DNA from 4 places in the Paenibacillus sp. FSL H7-0442 genome. Region 1 is predicted to be linked to each of the others. Evidence: a T-box and tRNA genes for the amino acid it is inferred to sense, from the RefSeq annotation. Region 1 holds a T-box; the other regions hold tRNA genes.

Region 1 (5,967 bases):
GTACATACGGACAGTTGGATATTCACCCGTTGCACTCACTGCTTTATACAGAATATTAGCAAATTGTTCTCTTGTCATACGAGTGCTTGGATCAATATCTGGTGACAAAGGGATTTGGTGTTGGGCTGCAATCCGATAGGACTGAGCATACCATGCGGAAGCCGGAATGTTTGCAAAGGAACCCGTTGTGAAATCAGGCATCACCTGAAGATCCATTGCACGAACAACCAAGTGTACTCCTTGTGCATACGTGAGCGTTTGATCCGGTGCAAATTTATCCTTGGTTATTCCTTGAATAATTCCTTTGTCCTGAAGTGAGTTTACGATCTTCTCCTGTTCAGCTCCCTTTATATCCAGAAAAGCAGAAGCCGACGTAGCCACTGCCAATGAGCAGACGACAAGCAGGGCAGCTGTCACACTTTTGTTCTTTTTCATGAGATACACCTCCATGTTTACTTTGCTTCTACACTTACCGACGCAATAGAATCATCAAATGTTTCAAATATACACAAATTGGTTGCAAAACGGTGGAATTCCTGCGATTAGTGTACCCGTCTAACTCTTTTCTGCTCACAACATTTATGCATACCCAAAAGTGGCTGCAACAGATTAATCTTTTACAGTATTCCTTTAGAAGAGCCAAGTATGGGTAGCAGTCATCCCGCCAGCAAAAACTCGCTCCCTTCGTTCGCTTTGCTTACATCCGATTCGGTGCTTTCAGACCAAGAAGTTGCAGCGCGCATGCCAGAATATCCGCAGTTTGTTCCGCCAACTGAATACGCCATTGTCCACCATCGACAATCCTTTCCTTGGCGTAAAACCGGTTAAACGCCTGGGCCGTATCCAATGCAAATCTCGCAATTACCGAAGGCTCTAGTTGGCGAGCCGCACGTATCAGTTGCCCGTGATAGCGACCCAATTGCTTAAGCAGCGCCCAACCTGCGTCACCCAATATTTCATCCGATACGTCATTTAAATCACGAGAATGGCTATCTTGGACAAGGTCATTGTAGCTAGGGTTAGTGTTAACATCAACATCGGCGCGAGCGTGAGCTTTCTCCAGAAGGCTGCGTATGCGCGCATGAGTATACTGCACATAAGGCCCGGTCTCGCCTTCAAAGGTCAGCGCCTCCTCCAACGAAAAGTCCACTTCATTCAGCCGGTTGTTTTTTAAATCACCAAAAATAATCGCCCCAATTCCAACGTTCTCCGCTATTGCCTGTTGTTCCTGTAAACCAGGGTTCTTCTGAGTAATGATGCCTTGAGCACGCGCTACAGCTTCATCCAGCACCTCCTCCAGCTTCACAACCTTGCCACGTCTTGTGGACATTTTCTTACCCGCAAACCGCATTAATCCAAACGGCACATGCTCACATTGCTCCGCCCATGCCTCCCCTGCATGCTTCAGCACCGCAAACACCTGCTGGAAATGCAACTTCTGTTCTCCACCAACGACGTACAGCAACCGATCAGCCTTCATCACTTCATGACGATAAATCGCTGTTGCCAGATCACGTGTCGGATAAATGGTGGTTCCATCCTTTTTCAGAATAAGACACGGAGGCAGTTCCTCGTCTTCCAGGCGAACTACGAGCGCCCCATCACTTTCCTCCAACAATCCTTTTGCTCTTAATTGATCAATAACTGCCTGCATCTTATCATTGTAAAAACTTTCTCCCAGCACATGGTCAAATGTAATGTTTAGACGCTGGTACATACGATCAAATTCACCCAGACTGATTTCAACAAAAAACTCCCATAGTTGTTGAGCCTCAGCATCCCCATGTTCCAAACGTCGGAACCACTCGCGCCCTTCATCCTCCAAAGTCGGATCATGCTCGGCTTCCTGATGAAAACGCACATATAGCTTTAGCGATTCACCAATCGGATCATGTTGTAACTGCTCCTCATTTCCCCATCTTTTATAGGCCGCAATTTGCTTACCAAACTGTGTTCCCCAATCCCCAAGATGATTCACACTAATAGGTACATAACCTGTTTCACCAAGTATGCGATACAAGGTAGCACCGATAACCGTAGAGCGAAGATGACCGATACCAAACGGTTTGGCAATATTAGGCGAGGACATATCAATAACTACCCGCTGCCCGTTCCCGATATTAGGCCTGAGGAAATCAGCCTTGCTCAATTCAGCAAGCATAAGCGGAATATGAACCGATCGATCCAAGGTTATGTTTACATAGGCACCCGATGCTGAAGCGGTTAAACCTTCTTTATGGCCTACTAGTTCCGCCAATTCCAGTGCAATGTGCTGCGGAGACTTTCGAAACTTTTTAGCCAGCACAAAACACGGAAACGCCATATCTCCCCATTCAGGCTGCGGAGGCACCTCAAATAAAGATAAAATTTCTTTCTCCTCCAAGCCCGTATGGGCTAATATCGCTTGAGCAGCAATCCTCATTAACATGATGATCTCTCTCCTTCTTTTTATAGAATCTAACAAAAAAAGCCCCCGCCTCTTGAAATCATTCAAGAGACGAGAACTTCAATATCCCGCGGTACCACTCTTCGTAAATCGGTTGTGCAGCTAAAGCTAACTACACAAATCGCGATTTCACTCCAATGACTAATAACGGTGTCTGCCGGGCTGATCTACTAGAAGTTCTGCTCGTTGGATCAATCGTCTCCCGGGTGCGCTTCACATCGGATCTCATACCGGCTTCCACCTCTTCCGGCTCGCTGTAATGATATGGCTTCGCTGCTACTCTCCCGTTCCATGACGTTAATTCCAATCATTATACAAACCTATTCAGTAGAAAGCAACCTTTTATTTCCTCTTCAGGCACTAGTTCCATATATGTAATTACACTGCCACCAATTGGCGGCAGGCCTGAACGCAACGACGGCAGGCTTCTGCACAATGTTTGCAATGATCATGGGAATGCTTGCTGCATTCAGCAGCACATACCTCACAGGCCTTGGCGCACAGCTCACAGATTTGCTCGGCAAAATCCGTTCCACGCTGCAGCATTTGGGCAGCAAATCCACATATTTCTGCACATTCCCTACTCACTCGAATACATTCACGCAGCATAGCTAAATCATATTCCTTCAAACTCGCTACGTAACATACATTGCAAGCGTTCATACATTCCAGGCAAGCATCCACGCATTGTTGGTATGAATGATTCATATTACATTACCTCCCAGTTGTTGACCCTGCTGTACTATTACCCGCTGTCCCTTGAGGTTAATCATTTGATGTGCGCGCTTTCAATAATAAAACAAAACAATATAATCCCGACTTATGTAAGGAAGTGTACTATATTCCAGTGTGCAAATGCAAGGATATTAATCACATAGATTTTTAGCCCCTGTTTCTGACTTGCATACGCTCAGTCATTGCTCTATTGTAAAAAGTGTATGTCTAACCACCGATCAAGGAGTGAACATTTTAATGAATATGTCTTCTGTAGAGGAACACCGTCAGGAATCCCCCCAACAAGTGAATTGCATGGTCGTGACTGTCTCGGACACACGCACCGTGGAAACAGATACTGGGGGACGACTGCTCATGGATCTACTAGAAACCAATGGATATACAGTTGTTCGATATGTCATCGTCAAGGATGACTACGAAGGTATTCAGCAGTTAGTATCCGAAGCAGCGGCACAGGATGACATCGAGGCTGTTCTTTTGACAGGTGGTACCGGTATTTCTCCACGTGATACTACATATGAAGCTGTCTCTTCTCTACTGGATAAGGAACTACCTGGCTTTGGGGAAATCTTCCGTTATTTAAGCTTTGCTGAGGACATTGGTTCAGCAGCTATCTTAAGCCGGGCTGTAGCTGGCACTGTGGGCCAGACAGCTGTATTTTCTATGCCTGGCTCACGCGGAGCCGTTCGTTTGGCAATGGAACGCATTATTGTCCCTGAGCTACGACATGTGATGAGAGAAATTTATAAATAAGCTCCTATTTCCTACATGCTCCAACACAAAGAGGCACCCCATGCATTCATGAGGTGCCTCTTCCAACTATTCTTTTTCTTCAACTTCGGGCTGCATATAGCTGTCGATCAGCTTTTGCTTTAGCTCCCATACCTTCTCGCTCAGATTTACACGATAAATTTCAGGGTTCAGCTTCCGCAAATATTCTGGCCAGAACAGTTTCAACTGTGAAGTATGGTAGGCACGAATTTCATCCAGCTCGGGAAGCTCATATACCTTCTGTCCATTTATAAAAATAGGCTCAAGCATCGGCACGGCTTCGTAATTTTCTACATACTTCTTCATATACGGATGCAAAGGGTTAAACAGCTTCAGGCGCTTACCATTACGCGGACGCTCTTCATCCGGAAAAGAAATATAATCGGCTACAGCTCTCCCTTTCTTCTTATCCACAATGCGATATACATCCTTTTTGCCTGGTGTGGATACTTTTTCTGGATTCCCCGAGATCTTGATCGTCGGCAACATTTCGCCATCCACTTCACGTTCAACCAGCTTGTATACCCCGCCAAGCGATGGTTGATCTGAAGCCGTAATAAGCTGTGTTCCTACACCCCATACATCAATACGTGCCCCTTGGGCTTTCAGGTTAAAAATCGTATTTTCATCCAAATCATTGGAAGCTACAATTTGTACGTAATCTAATCCTTCAGCATCGAGCATTTCTCGTGCCTGAATGGATAGATAAGCCAAGTCACCGCTATCCAGACGGATTGCATTCATACGCTTGCCCTGACTCTCCAGCATTTTTGCTGTCCGAATCGCATGAGGAACCCCGCTTTCCAGCGTGTCAAAGGTGTCTACCAGCAGTGTAACCTGATCTGGCAATACCTTCGCATACACGTCAAACGCCTCCTGCTCCGTCATAAAGGTCTGCACCCATGAATGTGCATGTGTCCCCTTCGTCGGGATTCCAAAATGTTCGCCTGCCAGCATATTAGAAGTCGCGTCAAAACCAGCCACATAAGCTGCTCGTGCTCCCCAAATCGCTGCATCTGCTTCCTGCGCACGCCGTGTTCCAAATTCGAGCAGTGTATCATCACTTGCCACCTGCTTGATGCGCGATGCCTTTGTCGCAATAAGTGTCTGATAGTTCATAAAATTCAGCAATGCCGTTTCGACAAGCTGCGTTTCCATAATCGTTCCTTCAACACGGACCAGAGGCTCGTTGGGAAAAACAAGGGCCCCTTCTTTCATCGAATGGACCGTTCCACCAAACTTAAACTGGCGAAGCGCCTCCATGAACATGGGATCGTACTTCTCCTCCTGTTCAGACAGGTAGCGAATGTCCTCTTCTGTAAACCGCAAATTTGCAATATAATTCACAATGCGTTCCAGACCCGCGAACACGGCATATCCATTACCAAAAGGGAGTTTACGAAAATACGCCTCGAACACAGCTTTACGCTGGTGACTTCCGTTCACCCAGTGGGCGTACATCATATTAATCTGATATTTATCTGTATGTAATGCGAGGCTCGTTGACTGCATTGTAATCATCCTCTCTGACTGTCTCCAGGTTTGTGGCGCTACCGCCTCATCTGCCCAGATTCAGCAATATCCGGCTCCATTTTGTTATCGGACATTGGTACACAATCGTTAAGTTATTTTACTTCTTCTGGCGTAAAACCGTATCCTCAGCCGATCGTACCGCGGCTCCAAGACTTCCCTCAAAATGACCCAAAGCCCAATCATGTCCAGCTTGATTAAAGCTCGCCACAGCGTCCTTGTATACAGTAATAGCAAAACCTTTGTTATAAGCATCTACAGCCGTATGCAGTACACATATATCCGTACACACACCAATCAGATGAACTTCCACAATACCACGTTCACGCAGCCTGAGTTCCAGATCTGTGCCCGCAAAAGCACTGTACCGTGTTTTATCCAACCAGTAGATAAGATCACTTTGTTGCTCATAGAGGCTATGGAGCTTGCCATACAAATGTCGTCCGTTGGTTCCACGTATATTATGTGGAGGAAACAGCTTGCTC
Region 2 (5,967 bases), 2.2 Mb from region 1:
AAATCCGGCGTCTAGCAGCTGTGACATGCGTTCCCGTTCCTCAGGCGTAAAACCGGCATTTCCGTAGTTAGCTTTGGCGTTTTTGAGATCGATCTCCTGATGAGCTACGTTCAAGTCTCCACACACGATGACAGGCTTCAAAGCATCCAGTTGTTGCAGGTAGCTGCGAAAACGGTCTTCCCATTCCAGTCTGTAGGGCAGTCGGGATAAGTCCCGTTTGGTATTTGGTGTGTACACATTGACGAGATAAAATTTTTCGAATTCCAAAGTGATGGTTCGGCCCTCCGGTTCTTCATTTTCTTCAAGTCCATAATGCACAGAGAGCGGCTTGATTTTGGTGAAAATAGCCGTGCCGGAATATCCTTTTTTCTCAGCATAATTCCAGTATTGTGTGTATTCCTCCATGTTCTCCATGAGGATCTGCCCTTCTTGAAGCTTCGTTTCCTGTACGCAAAAAATATCGGCATTCGTTTCTTTTAAATAAGTATAAAACCCTTTGGTCACACAGGCTCTTAAGCCATTTACATTCCAAGATATTAATTTCATTTGATTAATCTCCTTGCTACTTCACGCGGTCAAGCGATGTGATTTGTATATCCTTTGTTGACATAAGCTTATAAATGTCTTCTATCTGGACTTCATAGGTCTTTTCATCAAAATGGTCCTGACCAAACATATAATCGTTTAGTTCTATTGCCTTAAGGTTTCGGTTGGTATTCATAGCCGAAGGGAAGTATTCGATGTCTAATGAGGCTTTATTTCCGGCCAACACTGTTTTGAGAACTTTTGCAGTTTGTAATACCCGTTCTTTTTCCAATGACAATCCTGAGTCAGTTAGATCCTCGAATACAATTATACGAATATATTGATCGCCGACCGCTTCGGGATTCAGTTTAAAATCGTCGTATTCTTTGATCATTTTATCTGTTTCCCCTTCTTGCACCCCAGAATGAACAGCGGCTGCATCATCGTATAGCTTCTGTATAACAGGTTTGAGCTTCATGTCCAGTTGGCTCTCCCAAAGGGCGTTAAGATATTTTTCTCTAAATGGGACATCCTCATAAGGACGCTTGGTCATGTTAAAGAGGACGGAAGGATGACGATTAGAGATCGCCTCCATGGTATATTCAGTGAAGGGAATACTATGATAGCTAATATTTTGAATTTGAAAGTCCTCTCCGTATTTCTGCTCCAGATATTGCTCTGATTCTGCGGCTACGTTGCGTTTATTTTCACCTGTTTGTGTAAAAGGTTCTATAATATCTACGTATTTCATTGTGACTGCAAGAAGTAGAAGTGTAGCCCCCACAGTGAGACTGAGCAACATGCGCCATTTGGAAGGCAACGATGCACTTGTCGGCGCGCTACCCACATTGCTTGTAATTTGAAAAGATCGTATTGTAAAAATAATGCCTAAAATGTGGAGAATAATGGCCAGCGGTCCCGAAATAATAAGCAGGTATCCGAGAGAAAATAATGTAAAATAGATCAGAATTCCCTGTGTGATGATCAGAGCCGCTCCTCCAATCATATAGGAAGGAATGGCGAGATAAAACATACCCAATCCAGTACCTAATATAGAAAGCAAAGTGGCAACAAAACGATGAATTTCCCGCGACTTTTGGAGTTTATTCGTAGTCAAGGGAGTCAGCCAACCTCCTTTACTTCAAAATGGTGTAACATGATAGATGATAGCAATATCTGCGTTTTATTGAAAGAGTAGTGACTTGAAACCAGCGCCTAAAGTAGCGTGGCAGACTATTCTTTCTACATTATTTATCATCAAAAAAAGCTCCCTTGCGGAAGCTTTTTTTTGATGTAATTTATCAAGAGAGATACTCTCCCTATGGTTGACTGCGAAGTATAGGCTAACGATGCCGATGGGCCGACGTTACCCTGTGAGTTATCTCATGAGAACAAAAAAAGCCTCCATTATGGAAGCTTCTTGTTATGACGTCCCAGGAGGGATTCGAACCCCCGACCGACGGCTTAGAAGGCCGTTGCTCTATCCAGCTGAGCTACTGGGACATAAAATTCAAGCGAATATTAATATATCATATGGATAAAAGAAATTCAAGTCTTATTTTGCATATATCGCTTATTTAGGCTTTATACAGCATAAATTCTGAGTAGACGTAGTTTTTTTTGCCTTATAAAAGGGTATGTTAGAATACAGGTGAATATGTGTAAGACGAGTGGTTGGACTTCGGCTACTGTTTCTCATATAATCTACAAATACTTGAGCTTGTGAAGGAGAGGGGGTGCCTTGAATAAAGGACTCCAAGGTGACGACAAAAGAAAATAATATTGTATTGTTTCCGAAGACACTGGACTATTATCAAATCCAACTTACTGTGATGCTTGAAAACGAACGTTACGGAGAGGCGATGGCGATGCTGCGTTTTTTAATGCAGTGTCAGGGACAGGAGCAGAAGCAATACGATGAATGGAACGCTCTATTACAATGGCTGGAAGCTGCATTTCCACAGTACGCTGACAGCGGGGCGATAACGGACGCTGTGGAAGAAGAGGTCAGTGAAGTAGAGTTAGCTCGCCGTCATGCACGCTTTAAGCAGGAGCAGGATGCGGGCTACGGCAACAAGCTGTTGCGGATGGCTATGGATGAACCCTTATCCGAACAGACGATTTTAGCGTTGGAGCAGTTGTCCTATTTGGAACTGCCAGAAATCGACGATGCCTTGCTTCGCTGGATTATGGACCGGGAAATCCATCCTTTACTTCAATTCCGTGTTCTACAGACAATGCGACGACGCGGAATGGAAGGGACGATAGAAATCAGACGGGGTGATGAACAAGCGGAAATCGACATTGAAACGGTTCCGTTACAGCCTGGTGATTTTCCAGAGTCGATTATGCGTATTTTGGAACGGGTGGCTGATCAGACTGAGGTGCACGAGCCTACACTATTCTATTTTGCACAGGAGTTGTGGTCACAGTTTGTGATGGCAGTATACGGTACGAATGATTATAGATCCATGTTGGTGGAAGAGGACGGAATGCCGGATATTTGGGCTGCAGCACTCCATCAGACCGTTTCGGAAAGTTTGAACGGTAATAATAATGAGGAAGAAACCCGTGCTATATATGGCATTACAGATGCGTTGCGCTTCCGTTTTGAGCAGGCGTATCGGTCGATGCGACTATTCGTAGCGGCGGGAATGCACACTCCTTAGTGACCGGAAACGTTTACCTGTGAAGCATTCAAAGGGCTGCTCTTGAAAAAGACAGTAATGTTAGATATACTATAGTGGTTATTTTGTGTGCGTTGATTGTAATGAAAACTAAGTGAAGATTTTGTTGGAGGGGAAAGCATAAAATGAAAGCAACTTGGGAGAAAATAGAGAAGAACCTTGGGGTTCTTGAAGTTGAGGTTGACGCGGATCGTGTAGCCGCTGCACTCGACAAAGCTTTTAATAAAGTGGCAAAACAAGTAAGTGTACCTGGATTCCGTAAAGGTAAAGTACCACGTCCTATCTTTGAAAAACGCTATGGTATTGAAAGTCTGTACCAAGATGCAATTGACATCCTGTTGCCAGAAGCTTACAGCCAAGCTGTAGAGCAAACGGACATCTTCCCGGTTGACAGCCCTGACGTTGAAATTGATCAATTTGCTAAAGGCGAATCTTTCAAGTTCAAAGCAAAGGTTACTGTTAAACCTGAAGTGACTTTGGGCGATTACAAAGGCGTAGAAGTGCCTGTAAGCAAACTCGAAGTAAGCGACGAAGAACTGGCTCAAGAACTGGAGCGCCTGCAACAACGTCATGCTGAACTGGTTGTCGTTGATGAAGATGCTGCTCAATCCGGTGATACAGCTATTATTGACTTCGACGGTTCCGTGGACGGTGTACCATTCGAAGGCGGACAAGCTGAGAAGTATTCTTTGGAACTGGGATCTAACACATTCATCCCTGGTTTTGAAGAGCAAGTGGTTGGTTTGCACACTGGCGATTCCAAGGACGTTGAAGTAACGTTCCCTGAGAACTACCATTCTGCTGACCTCGCTGGCAAACAAGCGGTATTCAAAGTGAAAGTTCACGAACTGAAACGCAAAGTTCTTCCTGAGCTGGACGATGAATTTGCTAAAGATGTAAGCGAATTTGACACACTGGCTGAATTCAAGGAAGACTTGAAAAAGCAATTGTTGGATCGTAAGGAAAACGAAGCTAAAGCAGCTCGCGAGGGTGCTGTAGTGGAGAAGGTTGCTGAGAATGCAACAATCGACATTCCTGAAGCAATGGTGAAGAGCGAAGTGCAAAACATGGTTCGCGATTTCGACAACCGTTTGCGTAGCCAAGGTATGAACCTTGAAATGTTCCTTGGATTCTCTGGTCAAAGCAAGGAAGACCTGGAAGAGCAAATGAAAGCTGATGCTGAGAAGCGCGTACGTAACAACCTCGTGCTGGAGCAAGTGGCTAAAGCAGAAAACATCGAAGTTTCCGAAGCGGAAATTGATGAAGAACTGAAAAACATGGCTGAAGCTTACAAACGTTCAGTTGAAGAAATCCGTAGCATTCTGGAAGGTAACGGCTCGTTCGCTAACCTGAAAGAAGAAATTTCACTGCGCAAAACCATTGCTTTGTTGGTGGAAAACAGCAAAGAAGTAGAAGCGCCAGTTGAAGCTGCTGAGTAATTCAGACGATAAAATATACGGAGTATGCTGTAACAAGCTGAAACGTAGTAATTAGATAGGGATAAGGCACGTAGTGAAAGTTACGTGCCTTATTTTTACCTTTGATAACCCAAATTTTAGTCGTTTATGGAAAGTGCTGTGAGTCGCGTTTTCTTGTTTTACATAAGTCACTACCGTATATTTGCACATACATACGAAACATGGTTAAATATGAGAAGGTCTCGGCAGAGTGTACTGTAAATAGCCCGCACTGCATATATGAGCGCATGCAAATATGACACGAGACTCTGAACATGTTAAAATATTTTGTAAGGTGTTCACGTTTCATGCTTGCTGCTTCCGTTTTAATGGGACATAAGGAAGCGGATGAATACAGGTGTTCATTTTAATAAAGAAAAGAGGTTGGTCGTGATGAGTCTCGTCCCTATGGTTGTGGAACAAACGAATCGAGGAGAACGATCTTACGATATTTACTCGCGGTTGCTTAAGGATCGTATTATTTTCCTAAGTGGCCCGATTGATGACGATGTCGCCAATCTCGTCATTGCACAGCTATTGTTCCTTTCTGCGGAAGATCCAGAGAAGGATATTAATTTGTACATTAACTCGCCAGGCGGTTCTGTAACTGCGGGCATGGGTATATATGATACAATGCAATTCATTAAGCCGGACGTATCGACGATCTGTGTAGGCATGGCTGCAAGTATGGGTTCGTTGCTGCTAACAGCGGGTGCGCCAGGTAAGAGATACGCGCTTACCAATAGTGAAGTCATGATTCATCAGCCACTTGGTGGCATTCAGGGGCAAGCCTCCGATATGCTGATTCATGCGGACTGGATTATCAAAACACGTGCTAAGCTGAATCAAATCTATGTAGAGCGTACGGGTCAGCCCCTCGAAAAAATCGAACGTGATACTGACCGGGATTTCTTCATGGAAGCGGAAGAGGCAAAAGCATACGGTATCATTGACCAGGTGCTGTCTAAACCGATTAATCTGTAAAGGGGTGGCTCTATGTTTAAATTTAATGATGAAAAAGGACAATTGAAATGTTCTTTCTGCGGTAAATCTCAGGATCAGGTTCGCAAGCTTGTTGCCGGACCGGGCGTATATATATGTGACGAATGCATTGAGTTGTGTACGGAGATTGTAGAAGAGGAATTGGGTCATGAAGAAGAAGTAGATCTGAAAGACATTCCGAAACCAATGCAAATCCGTGACATTCTGGACCAATATGTTATTGGTCAGGATCAAGCGAAAAAATCGTTGTCTGTAGCGGTATATAATCACTACAAACGAATTAATACTCAAAACAA
Region 3 (5,967 bases), 2.2 Mb from region 1:
TCCGCGTGCGACTCATAGCCGTAATCAGCGTGAAGCTGCGCGTGGCAAGCTGACAGGCCGTACCATGGAAATTCAGCGTCTGATTGGAAGAGCATTGCGTTCGGTGGTCAATTTGCAGGCGCTTGGTGAACGGACGATTACGTTGGATTGTGATGTCATTCAGGCGGACGGCGGAACACGTACAACCTCAATTACCGGTTCTTTCGTAGCGTTGGCGATTGCGGTCAATAAAATTGCTACCCAGCACAAGCTGCCTGTTTTTCCAATTACCGATTTTCTGGCTTCCGTCAGCGTAGGGGTTGTAGGTGAAAAAGCGTTGCTGGATCTGAACTATGAAGAGGATTCCAGGGCCAAAGTGGACATGAATCTTGTCATGACTGGCAGTGGAAAATATGTCGAGCTGCAAGGTACAGGTGAAGAAAGCCCATTTGACCGTAACGAATTGGATCAACTGCTTAGCTTGGGCGAACAAGGGATTCTGCAAATGATTGAGCGCCAAAAAGAAGTACTTGGACCGATTGCTGATAAGATCGGTGCTGGACGTACAGGAGCTGGCGCCTAATGCAGCTGGATGGCCCGGTCGTCATTGTCGCTACGAAAAATAAAGGAAAAGTGCGGGAATTTGCGCATGCTTTTGCGCCGTTTGGCAAGGAAGTCAGAAGCATGTACGATTATCCCGACATTCCTGATGTCGTTGAAGATGGCAAAACCTTTGCCGAAAATGCACTGAAAAAAGCTAAAGCGGTTGGAGATGTGCTCGGATTGCCCGTGCTGGCCGATGATTCAGGCCTCTGCGTGGACTTGCTGGACGGTGCACCGGGGGTATACTCTGCCCGTTATGCTGGAGAAGGTGCCAGCGATCACGAAAACAATATTAAGCTGCTCGACGTTCTGGAATCGAAGCAGCTGGGTGATGATACGGGACAGCCTTTGCTTAGCCCGGCTCAATTCGTCTGTACCTTGATTCTGTATAATCCGCAGACTGGCGAGACGCTGGAATCGACAGGTTCCGTGGAAGGCTGGATTACTACTGAAACCGCCGGCAGCGGTGGGTTTGGGTATGATCCGCTGTTTTATTTGCCAGAGTTTGAGAAGACAATGGCCGAGCTGACGTTGGAACAAAAGCAGGCTATCAGTCACCGAGGGATAGCTCTGCGTAATTTGGCAACAAAGCTGGGTAATCCACAGGCATAGCTTGGTAGCAGGGGCGAAATCATCCCCCATTCACATAACGAAATAAGGCTATCCGTCAGTCATGAGCTGCGGATAGCCTTTTTGGTATTTTTAGCTTATCGAATAGCTACCTTGTAAGTGCGCAACCAGTTATCCACTTGGGCCAAATAGGCAAACAACTGGGGACCCGACATCAGTTGACCAAACCAAGGCAGATTGGTGGATGCCTCTGGTGAGGCGGCAATATCGCGTACCTTTTGCGCATCAATCAGCTTGATCAGTGGGGAAGAGGAGTCATCCAGTAGCTGCAGCGCCTGCCTTTTCACAGCCTCAAGGTAGGAAGGGTTATGCGTTTTGGGATATGGGCTTTTTTTGCGATACAGCACATCATCCGGCAGTACACCCTCAAGCGCCTTGCGCAAAATACCTTTTTCACGTCCGCCTGTCATCTTGATGCTCCACGGAATGTTCCATACATATTGCACCAATCGATGATCGCAATACGGCACCCGCACTTCGAGTCCGGCTCCCATACTCATCCGATCCTTGCGGTCCAGCAGAGTAGGCATAAAGCGGGTGATGTTCAAATAGGACATAACGCGCATTTGTGCAGCTTTTCCTGTTTCTCCTGGTAGCTTCGGCACTTCTCCTACCGCTTCGGAGTAGCGGTCGTTCAAATACTCCAGCGGCTTGATCCAGTCCCGCACTTCGGGAGACAACAGACTGGCTCTCATGTCGGGTGCAACTGCCCACGGGAATGTACCCGAATTCAGCATATCCTCCCGGTGGAACCAAGGATATCCGCCAAAAACTTCATCCGCAGCCTCGCCGGAAATAGCGACCGTAGCTCCTTTTTTAATCTCCCGGCAAAAGAGATACAGTGACGAATCCACGTCCGCCATTCCGGGTAAATCCCGCGTTAGCGTGGAGTTGTTCAGAGCTGCTACAACTTCTGGCGTATCGAATTCAATCCAGTGATGATTTGTCCCTAATTCATCCACCATCCGCTGAATCCAGGGGGCATCGGCTCCGGGTTGAAACGCATGGGCTTTAAAATGCTTGTCGTTATCCACATAATCGACCGAATACGTATGAACTTGTCCCTGCCCGGTACGTTTGTAATAATCGACAGCTAATGCGGATAGAGCGCTTGAATCCAACCCGCCAGACAATAAGGTGCACACCGGAACATCCGAAATGAGCTGCCGCTCCGCCGTATCCAGCAACAGTTCTCGTACCTTAAGCGCCGTTTCTTCGGTGTTATCCTCATGCGCAATGCTTTCCAGTGTCCAGTAGGCTTGAATGCGCACGCCGTCGCGGCTGTAAGTTAGCGTATGCCCGGGGCGTAGCTCCTTCATAGACGAATAGACGCCGTGTCCGGGGGTACGTGCAGGCCCGATGATAAAAATTTCAGCCAATCCCTCGGCGTCCACTGCTGCTTCTACCGCTGGATGCTGAAGCAGTGCTTTGGGTTCTGAGCCAAATACGAATACTTCTTCGGTCTGGCTATAAAATAGCGGCTTCACTCCCAGCCGATCCCGTGCCAGAAATACCTGCTCCCGCTCACTATCCCAGACTGCAAACGCAAAAATGCCGTTTAACCGATCCACACATTCGGGGCCCCATTCGATATAGGATTCGAGCAGCACCTCCGTGTCGCATTGTGTACGGAAAAAATGCCCGCGCTGTTGCAGCTCTTTTTTCAGCTCAGGCGCGTTATATATTTCCCCGTTATATACAATCGTATAAGTGATATCCTCCAGCTGCCGGATCATGGGTTGAGCGCCATTTTCCGGGTCCATAACGCTCAGTCTTCGGTGTCCGAAGGCACACGGATTGGATATCCAGGTACCCGCAGCATCTGGTCCGCGATCGGAGAGCGTTTGTGTCATATTCAGCAGCAGCTCAGATTGATGCATTAAGTCTCCGTTCCACTGTATGAAACCTGTAATTCCGCACATGTCTGTTCATCCTCTCTTTATCGTGTTCATCCAGTGTTGGAATGAATCAAAAACTAAATCCCCAGTTCAACAGTATATATGCCGAAAAGAAGCATAAAATGTCTGTCCGTTCCGAAAACTACTGATGGGGCAACCCGTCTACTCGCAAGGAAGGAGGAAGACCATGTACTACATCAAGGATGCCAAAATCCGCCGCTTCACTGAACTTGACGGAGTGCGTTGCGCTGAGGTAGAGGTGCGGCCTGGTGCCGCGGATGACCCGGAACTGCTGGTCTATATCACGGCCAAGGATCAGACGGATGGTCAGCATGACTACGACATGGTACGGATCATCCGCAATGACGCCGATCTGGAGCTGGATTGGTACGACAATAACCTGCATTCGGCATTTGAGGAAGTGACAGACAAGGCTTTTACCGATTCTACACACATTACTGCTGGTGAGGAGCGAGAGAAGTTCAAAAAAGAATTGCTCTCGTATGGGCAACTCAGTACAGAGTTCGCCAAGGAGTTCGGGGCATGAGGATATGGTGTGCTATGCCTCGGCTTTTGTTGATTTGGGCCCCGGCGCCATCGCCGGATCAGCGTGAAAGGAGGGGGAAATCATAGACGGCAAAGCGAATTATAAGAAAAATAAAGGCAGCAGTTATATTCATAACAATGAGTTTGCAGAAGAAGTGCTGGAGAAAAACGTAAGACATGAGGTACGTAGAAGCCCTAAACGCTTTGGGAATAAATAAGTAGCCATAGCCATTGAACTAAATAGCAACAGCAACTCATCAAAAATAACCCTAAAGAAGCCTCTGTATCCCGCCAAATTTGCGGAATATAGGAGGCTTCTTTTGAACTAAGCCGCTTCACGCAGCGTCATAATTCCTTTGTAGATGTTATACACAAAAACCCCGAGATAGACCACTACGAATAGCAGTACAAACCCGATCACTGAACCTGCATGATTCGCCGTTATAATAAAATACACTAGCGGAATCGCCGCAATAATGGGGAAAATATGCGATAAAATAGCTTTTTTTGCATGTCCCTGAACATATTCGTCCCGTACTGCAATCCACACAATGACAGGCACTAGAAAAGGTGCGAAGAAAATGCTGAAATAACAAAGTGACGACAAAAGACCTCTCACGGATTAACCCCTCCTTTATGCATGGTTCTTTGTACATAATACCCCGTTAGCGTCCAAATGATTCCTTTGCAGCCAGCTTCCCTACATCATGAAAAAAATGCTTTTGACAGTTGCTCGAAATGTGATATAATAATCAATGCGCTGAATACATAAAGTTTTATTGATCACCATCTTGTCCCAGTAGCTCAGCTGGATAGAGCAACGGCCTTCTAAGCCGTCGGTCGGGGGTTCGAATCCCTCCTGGGACGTAATTTAATCAGTCACAAACCGTTGATATAATGGATTTGTGAGAAATTAGGGCTTCGGTCAGGGCTTCGGTCACTGATGCAGAATCCCTTTTTTTTATATTACGGATTGTCAAGCTAAGTGGGACAGTTCCTCTGAAAAGGAGGGTCTGTCAAAAATTTTGTGAAAACTCTTTTAGGCACAGATTCCCCCGAGGGGGAAGTAGCGATTTATCGCAAGTGTTGACCGACCCGATCGGGGAAAAAGACCGACATCTGGAGCAACATTTGGCCTCAGTTTTGGACACGACCTGTCCATTTTCGAGTGACGTCGATGGTAACGCTCAATCCTATTGGTGGTGTAGATGAGTCTGCGAATCTCTAGCGGGTATTTAAAAAAAAGGTAGCGAGCTCATCCCAATAGTTCGTCAAGAACGGATTATAAGGGGATATTTGGCTCCACAGACCTCCTCAAAACGGTCGAGTTCAAGTATGGCGCCTTCTTCGGTAGCTGTCTTGTAAATGGGCTTTAAGTCGGCAGTTACTTTCTTAATATTCTTGTACGAAACTACCGAGTGGAGCTACGGATTTGGTGAATGACACACTTTTGGATTTCAGTTTAGGATAGCAGACTGCAATTGCCTGAGAGAAACCCGAACAAGTTATCCACGCAGATAATGAGAATGTCTTGAACTCCACGATTCTTGAGTCATTCAGCACACTCAGCCAGAACTGAGGGCTCATTCTCACCAATCCACATGCCTAGCACATCCTTGTTTCCGTCCAAATCGATGCCAATGACCATGTAGGCGGCCTTGTTGATCATGGCCCCGTCTTGTTTGCCCTTGAAGTGGGTGGCATCCAGATTGACGCAATATATTTTACAGACTCGCTCTGAACACATACCACGACTAAAACTTCGAAACGATAAGCTTTATTGAAATGTTTGTTCTCCTAGTCCAATAATTCCTATTATAGTACAATTAAATCAAATACTTAGAAAAGTGGTGGATGATGATAATGAGTAACTTTTCTTTTTTTAAAGGAGAATGGGAAGTATTAGCGAAGCTTGGAGAAAGTGCCGAGCATAATTTATATAATGATCCGCATACTTCCATTATGAAATTACGTTTATTAGGTGAATCAATTGCAAAAGCTGTTTTAGCATCTGATAACATTCGTGAAGCGTATGATACAAGGCAAGTAGACCGTTTAAATACAATGAAAAAAGAAGGATTAGCAGAGCCAGAAATGTTAGATATATTCCACACGTTACGCAGAAAAGGGAATACCGCTTCTCATGAAGCATCCTATGGTACGACAGAAGAAGCAAAACAGTTACTAGCATTGGCGTATCAAATCTCGATTTGGTTTATGGAAGTATATATTGATTGGGAATTTGTCGCACCTACATATAGAGAGCCAGAAAGAGAAGAGAGTTCTAAGGAGCTTCAATTGAAGGTGCAAG
Region 4 (5,967 bases), 2.0 Mb from region 1:
CTTGAGCTTTGAAGAATGTATAAGTCAAACCGCCACCAATGATTACGTTATCTGCAATGTTCAGCAGGTTGTCGATCACGTCGATTTTGTCTTTTACTTTGGAACCGCCGATAATGGCTGTAAAAGGACGATCTGGATTCGACAGAGCTTTACCAATAACAGACAATTCTTTTTCCATCAGCAGGCCGGAAACAGCCGGAAGAATATGAGCGATACCTTCAGTGGAAGCATGAGCACGGTGTGCTGCGCCGAATGCGTCATTCACGAAAACGTCAGCCAATTCAGCAAATTGCTTCGCCAACTCAGGATCATTCTTTTCTTCTCCTGCATAGAAACGTACATTTTCAAGCAACAGCACGTCGCCGTTTTGCAGTTCAGCCACTTTCGCTTTAACAGCTTCGCCTACTGCTTCGTCCACTTTAACTACTGGCTTTTTCAGCAGTTCAGACAAACGTACACCAACAGGAGTCAGACGCATGGATTCAACAACCTGACCTTTTGGACGTCCAAAGTGACTCGCCAAAATAACTTTTGCACCTTTTTCAATCAGGTAATTAATCGTTGGCAAGGTTTCACGAATACGCTTGTCATCTGTAATTTTACCGTCTTCGACCGGAACGTTAAAATCTACACGAACAAACACCCGTTTTCCATTCAGTTCTATATCACGTACGCTCTTTTTATTCATCTCCATATTCCTCCGCACCCTTATAATTTTACGAAACAGGAATTTAAGGCACATTTTGATATATAAAGAGCGGAAACAATAACCTGTTTCCGCTCTATGATGTTGCTAATAAGGAAGTTCTTATTTAGCCAGTTTAGCGAAGTATTCCAACGTGCGGATCAATTGTGCAGTGTAGGACATTTCATTGTCATACCAAGCTACAGTTTTCACCAGTTGTTTGTCGCCAACAGTCAGAACTTTAGTTTGAGTTGCATCAAACAAAGAACCGAAAGTAAGACCTTTGATGTCGGAAGAAACGATTTGATCTTCAGTGTATCCATAAGTTTCAGGATCGGAAGCTTCTTTCATCGCTGCGTTGATTTCTTCAGCAGTTACGTTTTTCTCCAGAACTGTTACCAACTCAGTCAGGGAACCTGTAGGTACTGGAACACGTTGAGCCGCGCCATCCAATTTACCTTTCAACTCAGGGATAACCAAACCGATTGCTTTAGCAGCACCAGTTGTGTTAGGAATGATGTTTTCAGCTGCTGCACGAGCACGACGGAAGTCACCTTTAGCATGTGGAGCATCCAAAGTGTTTTGGTCGCCAGTGTAAGCATGAATTGTAGTCATCAAACCTTCAACGATACCAAATTTATCTTGCAGTGTTTTAGCCATAGGAGCCAGGCAGTTCGTTGTGCAAGAAGCACCAGAGATTACAGTTTCAGTTCCATCCAGAATTTCATGGTTTACGTTGTAAACGACAGTTTTCATGTCGCCAGTAGCTGGAGCGGAGATAACAACTTTTTTAGCGCCGCCTTTCAAATGTTTCTCAGCAGCTTCTTTAGTTGTGAAGAAACCTGTGCATTCCAGAACGATGTCTACACCCAGGTCTCCCCAAGGGAGTTCTTCAGGGTTGCGGTTAGCCAAAACTTTAACTTCTTTACCGTTTACTTTGAAGAAGCCATCATGTACTTCTACTTGTCCTTGGAAATTACCTTGTGTTGTATCATATTTCAACAAATGTGCCAACATTTTGGAATCTGTCAAGTCATTGATTGCTACTACTTCAATACCTTCCACGTTTTGAATCCGACGGAAAGCAAGGCGTCCAATACGTCCGAAACCATTAATACCAACTTTAACTGTCATGAGTGAGTTCCTCCCAAAGTTCGTTTAGTTTAGTTTTATATATTCAAGACAGACCCGAAAGCCTGTCAAGACAACACGATTCATAAATCCTATATTAATCATTTAAATAACGACTTACAATCTCAACAGCAGCGCCTTCGTCGGTGACTAGAATGTCTTCTTGCCCGAAACGCAGTACCGCATGAATAGCGGCCGCCTTGTTCTTGCCTCCAGCTACACCTAGAACCGTATCGGTACGCCTAATGTCCTCCAATCGGAGTCCAAGCGTCAGCATTCTGTGAACAACGACGCCATCTTCGTTAAAATAATAACCAAACGATTCGGCTACCGCCCCTTCACTGCTGATCTGGGCAAAGGTTTCGGGATCAAGTTTACGTCTATGTGCCATCGCTATGGCGTTGCCTATCCCGTGAATGATGATACGACTCTCGCGAATCAGGCTCAATATATCCTGAATGTTCGTATCTTCAAGCAAGGAGTTGTAAGCATGATTGCTGAGCAAATCCGGTACATGGAGCAGACGGTATTGAGCGCCGACCTTGCGAGCCATTGTGGAAGCAATTGTGTTGGCCTGCATTTCCATGCTTTCTCCCAAACCCCCGCGTGCCGGTACAAACCACCCACCCTTAAGGGGGCCATTAGAAGGCAATGCCAGTTGTTCCGCCACGTCTGCAATCGTCGTGCCACCTGTTACAGCGACCACATCCTCGTCGTCCATAACACTTAGCAACGCTTTTGCTCCAGCGCGCCCCAGCTCCTGCTTTGTTAACGGAGAAACATCCGAATCCCCTGGAACGACAACCACCTTCCTCAAACCATAGGCTTGACGAATCTGGTCCTCCAATTGGGACAGGCCGAACAAGTTGTTCGCAATCGGCTCCAGCTGTTCCAGCAGATCCAGTCCTGCTTTGCTCACCTTCATGCCTACACTCTCAATCTCAATTAGCCCCTGAGCTTTAAGAAGATCGGTTTCGGCGCGCAACACGCGCTCGGTCATGTTCAGTGAAGCTGCCAGTGTTCTGCGTCCAACAACATCGGACAGCATAATCTGATGCAGGATCGTGTACCTTTTTTTCAAAACATCCATGAGGTCGGGCAGAAGCTGCTTCTGTATTTCTAATATCTTTCGCATGCTTTCCACTCCCGCACACTTCTAAGTTCTGTCTCTAATGCTCTATCTCTAACTGGTCTTAAAACGTCCCGGGATAACTTTTTAAGTCCCACGTATATCTTAACCAATATTTGCTCCATATGCAAGTCTATCTGAACCTATATTTCTCAACCATTTGTCTGAATATGCGCATTTAATAAAAGCTTGCAATTCACTGCTGTATATCATATAATCATCTTTGTTTCCAATTAGCTGTTTAATTAGTTAGTTGTTTGCATTGAATCAACTATGCGCCCGTGGTCCAACGGATATGACGTAGGCCTCCGGAGCCTGAGATCGAGGTTCGATTCCTCGCGGGCGCGCCATTTTAAATGAACGCTTAAATGCTTCTATATAATGTTTTAACCAATAAGAGCGCTGAGGGCTCTTTTTTTTAATCATTAGTTTGACTTTCTTTGACTTTTTGTTTGAAATTGTTTATCATGTGGTTAATACGGTAACAGTTTATAAATAAGGGACGTGTACTCGGCATGTCCACCAAATCCACTAACGATATTTAAGGGAGGTTTTTTGACGTGAGCTATGTTCCTATGGTAGTAGAACAAAGTAACCGCGGCGAACGCGCCTATGACATTTATTCCAGACTGTTAAAGGATCGCATTATTTTGTTAGGCTCGGACGTCAATGACGTTGTAGCCAACTCTATAATTGCGCAAATGCTGTTTTTGGCTGCCGAAGATCCTGAAAAAGATATTCACTTGTATATTAACAGTCCTGGCGGTTCCATTACAGCTGGTATGGCCATTTTCGATACGATGCAATACATTAAACCTGATGTATCTACGATTTGTGTAGGTATGGCGGCTTCCATGGGCGCGTTCTTGCTGAATGCAGGCGCCAAAGGTAAACGTTTCGCTTTGCCAAACAGTGAAATTATGATTCACCAACCTCTGGGTGGTGCACAAGGCCAGGCAACGGATATCGAAATCCGCGCACGCCGCATTCTGAAAATGCGTGATAAACTGAACCGCATTCTCGCAGATCGCACAGGCCAACCACTGGAACGTATTGAAAAAGATACAGACCGTGACTACTTCATGTCTGCTGATGATGCCAAAGAATACGGTATTATTGATAAAGTGCTAACTAGCTCCTCTCCAGAAGGTGTATAAGAGAAAAAATTTGCCTCTCGATAGCTGGTAAATGAAAAAGCTGCTCCGGATGTTATTATCCGGTAGGCAGCTTTTTTGCTTTATTGTTTTTTAGAGTATAGACAGTCCAACTTACTCATTTCTACTATTAAATCTGTCCCGCAAAAGGCTTTCCGCCTTGAGGCAGCAGTTGACCGAACGAGTAGGTAAACTCCGGAATTCCATACGCGTATGGCGCATAATCATACAAATCAAACACGATTGTTACTCCACTGTTCGTCACATAAAAATTCTGATCTGCCGCCAACTCTTTAAATTTACCGAATCCTTCACCAGCCTGAAGCGCATCGATTTTTTTCTTCAAATCAGCATTGAGGAACTTTTTGTAATTTGGATTCGCCTTCAATACGTCAGACAACTGCAGCAGTTTACCATCAGCGAGCGAGAACGTATATCCTTTACGTACCGTCATTCCATGTGCGCCACCCATATACGAGTAATCCTGCATAATCACACTTAGAATACCGTCCTTGTTATAGGCAATTGCAAAATCATTTTCGAAATCATATGGTCTTTCTGTTGTAGCCTCTCCCTCAGCCACCATCTTTTTGCCTGCTGCCAATATACCCTCTGCATGCTTTTTAAGCACATGGTTAATGGCCTGCTCTGCCTCAGGATTCAGCTGGCTGCCGCTGATTTGCGGATACTTAACTTTGTAAGATACCTTCGCATTACTCGAAGCTGGAAGTGTTTGAGACGCAATTGTGATCGGGTTTAGCTGACTTTTACTTAGCGTTACTGTCTTCTGAGCTGCGTTCCATTGAGCATCTATGCCTAGATAGTCTTTCAACAGACTCATAGGAATGTATAGCTTCCCAGCGATCTGTTTGGCATCCATACTACGTGTATTGATTCCATTGACGTTGACGTAGGCATCCGAGGAAGAAGCCATAATGTAAAGTTTATTGTACCCGCTACCTACGGTATAGGTCGTTGCTTTCGCATCATAGCTTACTGGAATCCCCAAGCTGTCACGCAGTGCGGCCACCGGAATCATTGTACTCCCGTTCACTTGAACACCTTTAGCGGGCAACGTTTTACCATTCCATTGGATAGTGATTCCTGGTTGCTGTGTTGCCGCTTGCTGCTGTTTAATCGATGCTGCCTGGATATATGAAACGGGAACAGCTGCAACTCCTGCTAAAATCCCTGCTGCCAGCAGTGCTGAACCCCATTTTTTCGTATGCTTATTCATATTAAGTATTCCTCCTGTTATTATTTCTGTATTGTCTATGTGTAAATAATCACTTTACTTATTATATCTATACCCCATTGTATGTAGTTTACAATCTGTACACTCCCCGATTTCAATCTGTACACCTAATAACCCTTAGCTATGACAGACTCATTACAAAAAGGTTTCGGTATACAAAAAAAGCCAGCAAGCCAGCCTGCGCATGATGCAGGCCGCTTGTGGCTTCGTTTGATGATCTAATATTAGTTCATTTCGTATTGAGCCGACACCTGAACTTTCACTGTTACTTGCCCCGATTGTATGTCTGTCCCGCTACCTGCTAAATCCATGAGCGATTTTGACATGGCATTTTCACGTTGTGTAAAGACTTGTGCTTCTCCGCCATCTACCGTCACATTCACAAGAGCACCTAATCCGCGTTTGGCCGCTTTAGCTACAGCACTGGCTTTAGATTGTGCGCTTCCCAATGCTTTAGTAATGGCTTCTTCCTCATAAGTCGAAGGATCTTCCACCGAAAAACGAACATTATCTACGTTATTGGCTCCGGACTTGGTCGCCTCATCCAACAACTGACCTATTTTATCCAAATCGCGGTATTTAACGGAAAGTGTATGGTTGGCAGTGTAGCCTT

What was found. The T-box of region 1 lies ahead of argS (arginine--tRNA ligase). A T-box ahead of a tRNA ligase gene usually reads a tRNA of that ligase, here a tRNA-Arg.
Region 2: it has a tRNA-Arg gene. The T-box ahead of argS (arginine--tRNA ligase) is inferred to sense a tRNA for this amino acid. The anticodon was not compared.
Region 3: it has a tRNA-Arg gene. The T-box ahead of argS (arginine--tRNA ligase) is inferred to sense a tRNA for this amino acid. The anticodon was not compared.
Region 4: it has a tRNA-Arg gene. The T-box ahead of argS (arginine--tRNA ligase) is inferred to sense a tRNA for this amino acid. The anticodon was not compared.

The regions. Positions count from the first base shown of each region.
Region 1 covers NZ_CP151963.1:2,196,751-2,202,717, reverse strand. Annotated here, with positions in the region: gene MHH57_RS10130 (S-layer homology domain-containing protein) at 1-435, opposite strand, end outside; gene argS (arginine--tRNA ligase) at 698-2,428, opposite strand; T-box leader at 2,491-2,747, opposite strand; gene MHH57_RS10120 (four-helix bundle copper-binding protein) at 2,825-3,154, opposite strand; gene MHH57_RS10115 (MogA/MoaB family molybdenum cofactor biosynthesis protein) at 3,419-3,934, shown strand; gene MHH57_RS10110 (nicotinate phosphoribosyltransferase) at 4,001-5,464, opposite strand; gene MHH57_RS10105 (isochorismatase family cysteine hydrolase) at 5,583-5,967, opposite strand, start outside.
Region 2 covers NZ_CP151963.1:4,360,886-4,366,852, reverse strand. Annotated here, with positions in the region: gene MHH57_RS19200 (exodeoxyribonuclease III) at 1-546, opposite strand, end outside; gene MHH57_RS19195 (hypothetical protein) at 563-1,642, opposite strand; tRNA gene MHH57_RS19190 (tRNA-Arg) at 1,955-2,028, opposite strand; gene MHH57_RS19185 (hypothetical protein) at 2,286-3,194, shown strand; gene tig (trigger factor) at 3,338-4,651, shown strand; gene clpP (ATP-dependent Clp endopeptidase proteolytic subunit ClpP) at 5,063-5,653, shown strand; gene clpX (ATP-dependent protease ATP-binding subunit ClpX) at 5,666-5,967, shown strand, end outside.
Region 3 covers NZ_CP151963.1:4,426,578-4,432,544, reverse strand. Annotated here, with positions in the region: gene rph (ribonuclease PH) at 1-562, shown strand, start outside; gene MHH57_RS19465 (XTP/dITP diphosphatase) at 562-1,194, shown strand; gene asnB (asparagine synthase (glutamine-hydrolyzing)) at 1,290-3,134, opposite strand; gene MHH57_RS19455 (hypothetical protein) at 3,298-3,657, shown strand; gene MHH57_RS19450 (DUF4870 domain-containing protein) at 3,982-4,275, opposite strand; tRNA gene MHH57_RS19445 (tRNA-Arg) at 4,450-4,523, shown strand; gene MHH57_RS19440 (transposase) at 5,209-5,403, opposite strand; gene hsdR (type I restriction-modification system endonuclease) at 5,514-5,967, shown strand, end outside.
Region 4 covers NZ_CP151963.1:210,981-216,947, reverse strand. Annotated here, with positions in the region: gene MHH57_RS00965 (phosphoglycerate kinase) at 1-688, opposite strand, end outside; gene gap (type I glyceraldehyde-3-phosphate dehydrogenase) at 809-1,819, opposite strand; gene MHH57_RS00955 (sugar-binding domain-containing protein) at 1,914-2,951, opposite strand; tRNA gene MHH57_RS00950 (tRNA-Arg) at 3,221-3,295, shown strand; gene clpP (ATP-dependent Clp endopeptidase proteolytic subunit ClpP) at 3,506-4,102, shown strand; gene MHH57_RS00940 (DUF4163 domain-containing protein) at 4,230-5,336, opposite strand; gene MHH57_RS00935 (SIMPL domain-containing protein) at 5,579-5,967, opposite strand, start outside.